2 regions of the Paenarthrobacter sp. YJN-D genome follow, and region 2 is predicted to be linked to the other one. Evidence: riboswitches for the same ligand, from Rfam matches in the RefSeq annotation. Region 2 holds a riboswitch; the other holds the start of a gene.
What was found. Region 2 has a riboswitch for cyclic di-AMP ahead of HMI60_RS18710 (hypothetical protein). Riboswitches for the same ligand answer to the same signal wherever they lie in the genome.
Positions count from the first base shown of each region.

Region 1: it holds a riboswitch for cyclic di-AMP, as region 2 does, so the genes downstream of both, HMI60_RS08860 (C40 family peptidase) here and HMI60_RS18710 (hypothetical protein) in region 2, are expected to answer to the same signal.

Region 1 covers NZ_CP053549.1:1,868,437-1,874,399, forward strand. Annotated here, with positions in the region: gene HMI60_RS08850 (metal-dependent transcriptional regulator) at 1-231, shown strand, start outside; cyclic di-AMP (ydaO/yuaA leader) riboswitch at 427-667, shown strand; gene HMI60_RS08855 (M23 family metallopeptidase) at 672-1,508, shown strand; cyclic di-AMP (ydaO/yuaA leader) riboswitch at 1,633-1,815, shown strand; gene HMI60_RS08860 (C40 family peptidase) at 1,820-2,551, shown strand; gene HMI60_RS08865 (NlpC/P60 family protein) at 2,646-3,428, shown strand; gene HMI60_RS08870 (HNH endonuclease) at 3,645-4,145, shown strand; gene HMI60_RS08875 (NTP transferase domain-containing protein) at 4,188-5,084, shown strand; gene HMI60_RS08880 (molybdopterin molybdotransferase MoeA) at 5,081-5,963, shown strand, end outside.
Region 2 covers NZ_CP053549.1:4,033,678-4,039,640, reverse strand. Annotated here, with positions in the region: gene HMI60_RS18715 (CdaR family transcriptional regulator) at 1-779, shown strand, start outside; gene HMI60_RS18710 (hypothetical protein) at 1,048-2,226, opposite strand; cyclic di-AMP (ydaO/yuaA leader) riboswitch at 2,242-2,392, opposite strand; gene HMI60_RS18705 (hypothetical protein) at 2,521-2,751, opposite strand; gene HMI60_RS18700 (ATP-dependent DNA ligase) at 2,798-3,862, shown strand; gene HMI60_RS18695 (DUF6480 family protein) at 3,878-4,141, opposite strand; gene HMI60_RS18690 (alpha/beta fold hydrolase) at 4,275-5,072, opposite strand; gene HMI60_RS18685 (hypothetical protein) at 5,158-5,403, opposite strand; gene HMI60_RS18680 (helix-turn-helix domain-containing protein) at 5,484-5,891, opposite strand; gene HMI60_RS18675 (HPr family phosphocarrier protein) at 5,926-5,963, opposite strand, start outside.

The DNA.
Region 1 (5,963 bases), 2.2 Mb from region 2:
GCCATGGACGGCTACGCCTCCGACTCCCGGGTGGTTGTCACGCGGCTGGCCGAGCCCATCCAGGTGGAGCCGGAACTGCTCACCCAGTTGGATGAGGGCGGAATCCGGCCCGGGGCGCCGGTCTCGCTCGAGCGCGTGGGCGAGTACATCTCCGTCCGGGTGCCCGGCATCGAAGGAGCCTTGGAGCTCCCGCCTGAAGTTGCGGCGCACGTCTTCGTGTCCCTCAACTGACAGCCTTCCGGTCCGACAACCCTCCCGGCAGTGTCAAACCTCACTTTGAGAGGCTTTGGCGCGCGTGTGACCTGCGGTTTTTCGAAATTGATGATAATGGCCCGCCGCCGCAGGCGTCTTTCTGTTGATAACGAATTTATTACCAAGGGCCTTAATCCCCTATAGTTATCTACTAGCGCTGATACCAAAGCGTTACCTGATCCGGAGCCGAGCTCTGCCAGCGGATCGGGTGAACCATCACCACTGGCAGAGGCGGGGGAACCACAAGCGGCTGTCTAAAGAAGCAGCCTTGGGGTGAAGTCCGCAGCAGAAGTGCCCATTGATGCAAGTCCCTCCTTGGATACCTGTGTGCCGTGAGCGCTTCGTGCGGACCGGGTCTTTGAACTCTCTGACCCGAATCCGACAGCTAACTTCGCAGGCTTTTCAGAGAGGAACAGAGTTTGACATCGCAGAACGTCAGGGGCCGCCGCCGTGCGTCCGGCCCCGCTACTGAGCTGCGGCCAGCCCGCGTCGTAACGGAGATCCGGCCCCGCGACACCGAACGCCAGGTGCGCCGCCGTAAGAGCCCGTTGCGCCAGGTTGCCGACTTCGCCGCAGCAAGTGGCGTCGGGCAGAAGGCCGGAGTTGCGCTTGCCGCCACCGGACTTGCCCTGACTGTCGGCCTGCCGGCCACCAGCCCCGTCATGGCCACCTCGGAATCGGGACAGTCCGAATCTGCCCTGGCCGTTGGCGGCACTGTCGGAAGCCAGCCCGAAGTTTCCGCGGCAGCATCAGCCAAAATCGACTTCAGCCGCGCAGCTGTAGCCACCGCTGCGGACCCTGACGGAAAGCTGAAGCAACTGCTCAGCGCCCAGTCGGCCGGCAGCATCCAGCGTGCTTCTTCCGTGGGCACCCTGGGCAGCCCCCTCGACACGCTCACCACCGCTTCCCCCTTCGGTTACCGCGTCAGCCCCCTCACGGGCGGCACCGGCGACTTCCACCGCGGCCAGGACTTCGTGGCCCAATGCGGAACTGCCGTGCATGCAGCTGCAGCAGGCAAAGTGACTTTTGCCGGGTGGCACGAGTACGGCGGAGGAAACCGCGTGGTTGTGGATCACGGCAACGGCCTGGAGACCACGTACAACCACCTGTCGTCCTTCAACGTCCAGGTGGGCCAGACGGTCAACCGCGGGGACACCGTAGCCCTGAGCGGCACCACAGGCGCCTCCACCGGCTGCCACCTCCACTTCGAAGTACAGGTCAACGGCGAGGTCGTTGACCCCATGGGCTGGCTCTAAGCCAGTTGATGGTGCTCTCTCGCATTGATGACAGGCCTCGTGACCTGAATGTGACATTCGCTTTCAATTGTTATAACCTTCAGAGCGCATCGGCTTTTTAGGGGGCCGGTGCACTTGAGTGGATTGCCTAGCTCTGCCACCACTCGAGGTCCGTTCGCAAAATCGTCTGGCAGGGGCGGGGGAACCACTTCTGGTCTTCGAATGAAGGCCTTGGGGTTAAGTCGCAAAGTTTCCCAGTGAAGCAGCGCGGCCGGATGACTCCCATCCGAATCCGACAGCTCACCTCGCAGGCATTGGGAGAGGCTACCTACGTGTCATCACGCACTACCCCTGCGCGCCATCGCGCTGAATCGGTTCGTTCGAACCCGTTGAACACTCTTTCGAAGGCTGTTTCCTCGAACGCCGGTACCGTTGGCCGCCAGGCCGCCGTGCTGGCAGCAGCCTCAGGCCTCGTCCTTACTGTCGGGTTGCCGGCTCACGCCGCTGACACCGACGTCTCCACCTCGGAAGTCTCCAGCACCCAGCAGCTGGCTGCCACCGCGGTGGTCACCGCAGAGCCAACAGCCACCGTCTCCTTCGAGAGCCCCGTCGTGGCCACCAAGGAAGCCCCCAAGGTTGTCCAGCGTGCGGCCCAGGTCACAGAGCGCACGGCGGATGAAGCCACTGCAGTCACTGCCCAGTCCTCCGAAGCCAAGGAGTCCGCCTCCAGCGCGGCAGCATCCGGGCTCGCAGCGATTGCCTACACAGGAATCGGCTCGCCTTACGTATGGGGCGGCACTACTCCGAGCGGCTGGGACTGCTCCGGCTTCACCCAGTGGGTCTACGCCCAGGCCGGCATCAGCATCCCCCGCGTCAACGCCTGGACGGCCATGAAGCCCACCAGCGCCCCCCAGCCCGGTGACCTGGTCATGCAGAACGGCGGTGCGCACGTAGGCATCTACGTCGGCAACGGCATGATGATCAGTGCTTTGAACCCGGGCCAGGGAACCCTGCTGCACTCCGTGGCCTCCACCGGCACGTCTTCGTTCTTCACCCTCCGCTAGAAACAACCCGATTCGGGGCCGGCTGACGTACCCCTGCCAGCTGACCCACTACCCACAGGTACCCCAACTGCCTGCGGATACGAAAGAGAAAACAATGACCAGTGCACACAAAGTTGCACGGCACCGCGCTGAGGCCCCCAAGACCAGCTCGCTTGCCGTCATCGCAAAGGCCGTCACCGTCAACGCCGGTGGCGTCGGCCGCCAGGCAGCAGTCATCGCCGCAGCTTCAGGCTTGGTGCTGACCAGCGGTATCGCTGCCAATGCTGCTGAGACGAATGTCGACCGCGAATCGACGTCGACGTCCGCCCTCGATGTCCAGTCTGTTGCCCAGGCCACCATCGCTGCGGACTCCACGGTTGCCATCTCTTACGAGCGTCCCGTGGTCACCACCGTGGAAGCTCCGGCTCCCGTGGTTGAAGAGGCTCCGGCAAAGGTTGAGGCCAAGGCATCGACCAAGTCCACCGCCACCGCAGCTCCGGCCACGAACGCCTCAGTGGCCGTCAGCACTGCCACCCCTGCACCCGCTGCTCCGGCTGCGTCCAGCGGACTCGGCGCAGCAATTGCTGCCGCCGCGTACGCCCAGCTCGGTGTCACGCAGGACTGCACCATGCTGGTTACCAACTCCCTTGCAGCCGTGGGTATCCACTTCCACGACTGGCCCGCCGGTTACCTGTCGCTTGGCCGCACTGTCAGTGCAGCCGAGGCACAGCCCGGCGACCTCGCCTACTACGCCAACGGCGGTTTGGCCGGACAGGCACACATTGCTGTGTACGTCGGCAACGGCATGGCAGTCCACGGTGGATGGAACGGATCCACCACGGCACTGTTCAGCGTTAACGTCGGCTCCGGCCCGGTCTTCATCCGCGTCAACGGCTGACAATCAGCTCCCGGAACACCCCGCAGGCAGATGCCTGCGGGGTGTTTTGCTTTAATCACGCGTGAACTTTTGCCGACACTGTGAGCGAAACGACAAATAAATTCGTTGATACGGCATATAAGTGCTTACCCTTGTGTTGTCGATCCACAGCCCGTACATGCAGAGGGCAGCCGGCCCTCGTGCCCCTGACGGGTGCGGCCGTGAAGAGGTACGTGCATGCGCACACTCGTTCTGAATGCTGGATATGAACCGCTGGCGGTAATAACTTTCCGCCGGGCGCTGGTCCTTGTGCTCACTGGGAAAGCAAGCGTAGTGGCCGAAGGCGACGAGCCTGTCGTCGGGCCACAGGAGATTCTCGGACGCCCCTCCGTGATCCTCCTTAACCGCTACATCCGCCCCAAGTACAACAAGATCACTGCCGTGAGTCGCCGCGGGGTTCTTCGCCGCGACGGTCACCGGTGCGCCTACTGCGGGAAAACAGCCCACACCATAGACCACGTACACCCCAAGTCCAGGGGCGGCGCGGATTCCTGGGAAAACCTGGTTGCGGCGTGCTTGAAATGCAACAACGCCAAGAGCGACCACACACTTGCCGAAATGGGCTGGAAACTCCGTTTCAAACCCGGTGTGCCCCAGGGGACCATGTGGCAGATCAAAGAACTCGAGAAACCTGCGCCGGACTGGGACCCGTTCCTTCTGCCGGAATCCGCTGCCTGATCGATTTCTGCTGACCTCCCGCCGTCCGGGTACGCTGGGCGGATGGAGTTCAACGCCGTTGTTTTGGCGGGTGGCAGGGCCACCCGCCTCGGTGGCGTGCCCAAGCCCACCTTGAAGTACGACGGCGGCACCCTCCTTTCGCGCGCACTGGAGGCTGCCCGGGCTGCTGCGGCCACAGTAGTGGTGGGTCCCGGCGAGCACGGAGTGCATTTGCCCGGATCCGTGCTGCTCGCGCGTGAGGAGCCGGCCTTCGCAGGCCCGGCAGCGGCGATCGCCGCAGGGTTGTCGGCACTTGATACGGCCGGGATGAGATCCCCCTGGACGCTTGTTTTGGCCTGCGATATGCCCAAGGCATCGCAGGGGATCGGCCGCCTGTTGGAAGTGCTCGCTGCGCACCCCGCGGTGGAAGGGGTCATGGCGGTATCCGCTGACGGGCGGAAGCAACCGTTGTTGGGCATATACAGCACGGCCGCTCTGGACCGGGAGGTGGCCTCGGCCGTCCGGGGTTCCGGGTTAACGAACTCTTCAGTGTTCAAGCTGCTTGCTAGGCTGAACCTGCTGGACGTTGACGTCCCCGCGGGGTCCACAGACGACGTGGATACGTGGGAGGACGCCGCGGTGCTGGGTATTGACTACGAGTTGGAGGCGGACGTGAAGAGCCAGGAAGAAACGCTCGAGGACTGGTGCCGCATATTGCTGCAGGCGTTTGAGCTTGAGGGCGTGGAAATAGACATCAACGAGGTACTGGCCGTGGCAGGAGTGGCCGCGCATTCGGTGGTTCGCCCGGCCGCGCCGCTCACCACCTTCATTGCCGGCTTCGCGGCGGGAATGGCCCGTGGTATTGGCCAGGCCAGCGATGACGCCTCCATGAAAACGGCCCTGGACCTGGCCCGCAAAATCGCCAAGGAGTACTCGGAGACCGGGACTGACGCCGAATGACGGAGGCCCCCGGCGAGGGCCACCACGCGGCACACACATGGCAGGAGGCCCGGCAGCGCGCGTTCGACGTCGCCACGCCCATACCCCCGGGGCCGGTTTCGCTGGCAAAAGCCCTTGGCCGTACCCTGGCCTCTGATGCCCTGGCTCTCCAGGACATGCCCCACTACGCCTCCTCCGCGATGGATGGGTGGGCAGTGAACGGCAGCGGCCCGTGGATCCTCAGTGAACCCGGTCAGCGTCTGGCGCCCCACCAAGCGAGCCCGATAGTCACCGGCGGACTCATTCCGCCCGGCGCCAAGGCCGTCTTGCGAAGCGAGAGCGGTATCATCACCACCGACGACGACGGCCTGCCGGTTCTCGCGCTTGGCGGCGCCGCCAAGCCGGGGGAGCCCCGCAACGGCCAGCACATCCGCAAGGCCGCAGAAGAAGCGGCCGAAGGTGACGTCCTTCTCAAGGCCGGAACACGCCTGAACCCCGCGCACATTGCCCTAGCGGCCCTTGCCGGCCTGGATCACTTGGATGTTCTGGGAAAGCCCTTGGTCCGCTTCCTCCTGACAGGCTCGGAAGTGGTGGAGCGCGGCATCCCGCAACCGGGTCAGGTCAGGGACACTTTCGGGCCACAATTAGGTGCAGTAGTGGAACTCCTGGGCGGAATCGCCGGCGAACAACTCCGGGTGGGTGACAGCTACGAGGAATGGATGGCCGCGCTTCAGGATACTGAGCCGGAACCAGGCGGACCGGACGCAGAAACAGAGCCGCCGGCCGACGTCGTCATCACGACCGGCGGGACCGGGCGCTCCGGAACGGACCACTTCCGGAGGGCCGTGGCCGAACTCGGCGGCCGCCTGCTGATCGATGGCATCGCGATGCGGCCAGGGC
Region 2 (5,963 bases):
GTGAGCAGGAGTTCCTCTCGGCCTGTGGCGGCGAATCGAACGCCGTGGCGGCCGTTGCGGGGTGGAAGGAGATCCAAGGCCGCGGCCCGTGGCAACTGGTGACGATCCTTGACGCCGAAGGTGCCCGGTCCGACGTCGATCCCATCGCGGCAACCCTCACGCACCGCTCAGCCGCGCTGCAGTCCACCATCGGCGTGAACGCGGCTTTGTTCAGCGCGGGCACGGAAACCCACTCGGTGGTCCTGTTCCGGGAATCCGGAGGACGGGCAGACCACGCGCAGGTCCTGGTCCATTACCAGCTTGAGCTCGCAAAGCGTGCCGGCCGGACCGTGGACCGCGTCATCCTGGGGATCAGCGAACCCTTCCAGGTGATCAGGCAGCTCGCGGGGGCGTACCGGCAGTCCAAGGTTGCTGCGCAGGCGGCGGCCGTGGATGCGCAGCTCGGGGAACTGGTGGACAGCCGTTCCGTGGGCGTGTACCAGCTCTTTGACCGCCTGCTGGCACCGGGCGGCTGGGACGATACCGGCTCGGTGCATTTCCGGACGCTTGAGGACCAGGACAAAAACGGCGAGCTCCTGCCGGTCCTGGAGCTTCTCTACGACAACGACAGTGCCGTGCAGGATGTCGCGGCGAAACTTCACCTCCACAGGAGCAGCATCTACAACAGGCTCGGACGCATCCGCCAGCTCATCGGTGCTGATCCCTTGAACGGTGCCATCCGGCTTGAACTGCATGCTGCCTTGAAGGCGCGGCGCTGGGCCGGCAGGCCGCGGATCTGAGCCGGACCGCGGATCTGAGCCCGGACCCGCGGATCTAAGCACCGGCAAAACTCAGCGCAAGAAACAGATAAGGCAGGTACCCGCGCGGGTACCTGCCTTATCTGATGCCAATGCGCTTGCCTGGCCGTTCACGGGGGAACGCGTCAGGAGCGCCTCAGCCGCTGGCAACTCCAGCGGCCCAAACGGCGCCGGAACGTTGCCGTGCGGCTGCTGCTGCAGTACCGCCCGTGCCAGCCGGCGTGCACGTTGGTGCGGGGCAACCGCGTGCTCACTGCAGTGCCTTCTGTGCGGCGTCAAGGAGCGACTCCAAGGTGGACGCCTGCGGCTGAGGCGACGTGCCTGCGGTGGGCTTGCCGGTGGGCCGGGGCTTTGCCGTTTGCGTTCCCGTCGGTGTTGGCGTCGGGGTCGGCGTGGGAGTGGTGGTCGGCGTCGGCGTCGTGGTGGGCGTCGGTGTTGCCGGCGGCGTCGTGATCGTGTCCGAGGGCACGTCGCCGGGCGCCGGCGCAGGTTGGGTCGGAGCCGGAGTGCCGGCTACGGGGGACGGCGCTGCGACTGCCGGGGCGGACGCCGAGGGGACCCAGACAGGGGCTGCCAGGGAGACGTGCGGTGAAGGAACCGACGACGGCGAAACCGCCACAGGCGCTTCCGGTACCGTCGCCGGTTGGCCTGCTTCGGATGACGATTGACCCGACGACGACGGGGAGGACGCTGTGGTGTAGGAAGCCCGGGGCGCAGGGGCTGCCGAGCCCGGTTGGCGGTCCTCGCCACTCTGGCCGCCGTTGGCTTCCTGGGCCGGACTTTCCTGACCGAAGAACGGAAGCTCCAGTGCCTGCCCGACGGTTCCCGCAGTCAGTACCAGGCCCAGCGCTCCGGCAACCACTGCCATGCGCTGGCTCATGTGCTTCACCGACGCGGCTTTCCGCAGAACAGCTTGGGGTTCGCGGCCAAATGAGGAGGTGGTGCCGAGGGTTGATGCCGTCACCGGCGGAGGTGTCTTGCGGGATGCCGCCGGGGCCGGGGCAGCCGCTTCGGCTCCGGCTTCCCCGCGGGTGGCTGCCTTGCGGGCGGCAACCACGGGAATGGCTGACGTGGGAGGCCCTGGTGTGGTGGATGCCGGAGCTGCGGCCCGCGCGGCTTCGACTACCGGAATCGCTGCGGTTGCCGGCTCCGGAAGCGCAGGGGCTGCCTTCGGCTCGGCAGGGGCGATCACAGCCCTTGCCGCACGCTCACGCTCAGCGGCCCGGGCCGCAGCCCGCGTGATGGGCGCAGCCGTAGCGGGTGATGCCGGAGTGGGTGCCGTTACGGTGGGGATCGCCGTCGTGGCGGGTTCTGCTTGGGTGGGGATCGCCGTCGTGGCTGGTTCCGGGGATCCGCTGGGTTGGGCCCGACGGCGTCCGGTTGGCTTGGTGCGCTCGCGCTCGAGTTGCGCGCGGCGTGGGTTATCCATGGTTGGGGACATGGTTGTGCCTCTCAACGCCTGCGAGGTTAGCTGTCGGGTTCGGACGAGGCCGTCCGGCCGCGCGTGGCGGCTTCACCCCAAGGGCTTGCGGAGAAAACAAGCCCGGGAAACTGTGGGTCCCCCGTCTCTGCCGCGGGTCTGGCGGATCCTGGATTGCGGCAGAGCCCGGCGTCAATCCAGAAGCGGCCCAGCGGAGATCGGGTCGCCCTACGACCGTACAGGAGGCGGAAAGTAAAGTCACATTAATGTAACGGGCGGTAGTTCTGCCCCCGCGGGAGGGTGCTACCGCTTAGGCTTCGGGGCCGGCGCGGGGGCGGGGAGTTCGTGTTCGATTTTCCGGACCTGGTGGGCCTGATGTGTGGCAGGGCGGAAGACTTCGTCTGCGATCCCCAGCAAGCCGCCTGCTGCGGCCCGCCGGACGCCGCGCTTGTTCTCCCGCGCAATCCAGTACCAAAGCGCGCCTATGAGCGCGGGAACTCCGAGCACTGCTGCCAACACGGCCAAGATGTCCATCCGCCAACACTAGCCTTGGGCACGTACTGGCCGGTAGACATGAGCTATGGACCTACCAGTGATGCCGCCCGTTTCGCCCATGCTCGCCAAGTCCGTCACGAACATCCCCGACGTTGGGCATTACGAGCCCAAATGGGACGGATTCCGGACCATCGTCTTCAAGGACGGGGACGACATCGTCCTGGGCAGCCGCAACGAGAAGCCCATGACCCGTTACTTCCCGGAGCTGGTGGAAGCGCTGAAGAAGAACCTTCCGGACAAGTGCGTTGTGGACGGCGAGATCATCCTGATCCAAGGCAACAGGCTTGAGTTCGAGGTGCTGCAGCAGCGAATCCATCCCGCGGACAGCCGGGTTCGGATGCTTGCGGAGAAGACGCCGGCGTCCCTGGTGGCGTTCGACCTGCTTGCCCTCGGCGACGAGGATCTGACCGGCCGGCCCTTCGCCGAGCGGCGCGCTGCCTTGGAGAAGGCCCTCGCCGACGCCCGGCCTCCTGTATACGTAACGCCTGCGGTGACGGACCTGGGGCGCGCCAAGGAATGGTTCGTGCAGCTTGAGGGAGCAGGCCTCGACGGCGTGCTGTCGAAACCGCTCGACGGCACCTACCAGCCGAACAAGCGGGTGATGTTCAAGACGAAGCATGAGCGGACAGCCGATTGCGTGGTGGCCGGATTCCGTTGGCACAAGACCGCGAAAGTTGTGGGGTCGATGCTCCTGGGGCTCTACGACGACTCAGGCCGGCTTCATCACGTCGGCGTCGTGGCGTCATTCCCCATGGCAAAGCGGGAGGCGTTGGTGGCGGAGCTTGAGCCCTATCAAGTGGAGCTCGGCGACCATCCGTGGGGCGAGTGGGCCAAGCAGGACGATTCGCCCGGGGGGTCACGGATGCCCGGGGCGCAGAGCAGGTGGAGCGCCGGAAAGGACTTCTCCTTTGTGCCGCTGCGCCCCGAACTGGTGATCGAGGTGGCCTACGACTACATGGAGGGTGACCGGTTCCGCCACACGACGCAGTTCCGTCGGTGGCGGCCGGACCGGACTCCTGAAAGTTGCACGTACTCGCAGCTGGAAGAGCCTGCGGAGTACGACCTTGGGGAGATCCTGAGCCTGCCGTAGTGGCCCGGCGGGGAACTACTCCTCGTGCCCCTGGTCGCTGCTCATGCTGCCTTCGGCGGGCGGGGTTTCTCCCGGGGGCACGCCGCCGCCTGGCTCGAGGCCTGTGACGTTTCCATCCAGGGGGTCGGGATTGGCCGAGGAAGCGGGGTCGTCGTCCTCGTCCTGGCGCATGTCGGGATCTTCGTGGATGCTGTCCGCGTCGGCGGTAGTGTCGATGGGTCCACTGGCGCCGCTCACGCCGAAGGTCCGGGGATCGTCTTCCGGGTCATAGCTGGTCATGGTGAGCCCTTTCGTAAGTAAGCTTACTAATTAGCTTGCTCCGCAAGCCTATCCGGGACGGGCCGCGCCAACAAGGCCGTCCGCAGAGGTGCCCGTGCCAATGCGGCTCCCTGCGCCTCGGCGTCCTGCTTGCTCAGCGGTGCCGGGTGGTGGCGTTGACGAAGCTGCGGATGGCGTCCGCCACGGCTTTGGGGCGCATGTGCTGGGCAACGTGGCCGACGCCGGGAATTTCCACCAGGCGCCCTTGGGCCACCGCCCGCGAAAGCCTCAAGGACCAATCCGGTCCGGCAACATTGTCGCGGCTTCCCCGGAGAACCAGGACCGGGACATCGATGCCGGACAGCCGATCCAGGGTCGGGTACTTCATCATCACGGGCAGTTCGGTGACGTACCAGCGCGGTCCGCACCGGAAGTAGTCCCCCATGACGATCCAGTTGGACGAAGGACTCTCGCGGAGGATGCCATCCAGTGTCAGGGCAATCGACTGCTGCATCACGTTCTTGTGCCGCGAATCGACAACCGGCCCCATGAGCACAAGCTGCCGTGCACTTTCCGGCCGGTGCAGTGCAGCCTCAATGGCGAACTGCACCCCCATGGAGTGGCCTACCAAAATGTAGGAGTCGATGCCGCGGGATGCCAGGGCCCCGGCAATGAAGGCACCGTAGTCCTCGACCTGGAGTTGCCTGCCGGGTCGGGGAGTGCCGCCGAAGCCCGGCAGGTCGAAGGAGTACGTGGGCGCATGCGCCGCCAGCACGGCGTGCAGTCGTGCTAGGTACCGGTGGGAAACCCCGATGCCGTGGATCAGGATGTAGGCAGGCTTCTCTGCCGACCCGGCCCCGGCGGCGGACCCGGGGTCGGGAGACCCCTCGGTCCAGAAGATGCGTCCGGTGAGGCCATGGGCCTCTATGTCGGAGGACAGTAGCGCGCTCATGCGGGATAAATGACGGAAAAGTACCTTGAAGCCATACAGCTATTGAACAGCATGCTGTCGGTTTCGGAGGGCTCGCCGGTGCGAGCTAGTCCCGCGCGGCGTCGTCCGATTCATTGGAGTCGGCCGGCCGCGCATCAGCTGCCTTCGCAGCGTCAGCCGCCTCCCGGCGTCGTGCGATTTTCGATTCGGTCCACATGGTGACCGCCACGAACACCGTGCACGCGAACATGAAGGTGGCCACAAAGTTCAATCCCATGGCTGAGCCCAAGGGTATGGCAAGGGCAAGCGCAGCCAAACCGGCCACGATATGCCACCCTTTGAAATTGCCCACCGATCAAGCGTAACCCCGGGCTTTACAGGTCCCCGCCTGTTGGCTGGGATCGTTGCTTGATCCTTATCACTCGGACGCTTTCAGTCGCTTTCCGCAGCCTCCGCAGCGGCGGTTTCGTCCTGCTTGCGCTTCTGGGTTTCCAGCCACGCAATGATCGCCGCCTGCCGGATCCGACGATGCGTTCCCCGGTACTCCACCGGAATCTCGCCACGGTCGGTCATGTTCCGCAGATAGGTGTGCGAGATCCCGGCAAGCTCCGCAGCCTGCGAAGTCGTCAGCATTTCCTCCACGCTGCTGACGGTCACCGTTTCGCCCCGCCCGAGCCTCGCAAGGAGGTCGACGACAGCGTCCCGCGCCTGATCGGGCAGGCGGTGGACCGTGCCGTCCACGAACACGGTGATGTCGTCGCTGTCGTTGAGGGAGCGTGCCAGGTTCCGGGCGTCGTCGGTGGGGAGGCCTGCTGTGACGCGGGGAGCTATCAATGCCATGGCAGAAGCCTAGCCTGCGGCGTGGAGGAAGAACTTACTCCGCGTCCAGATCCGTTTCCAGCAGCTTCACCA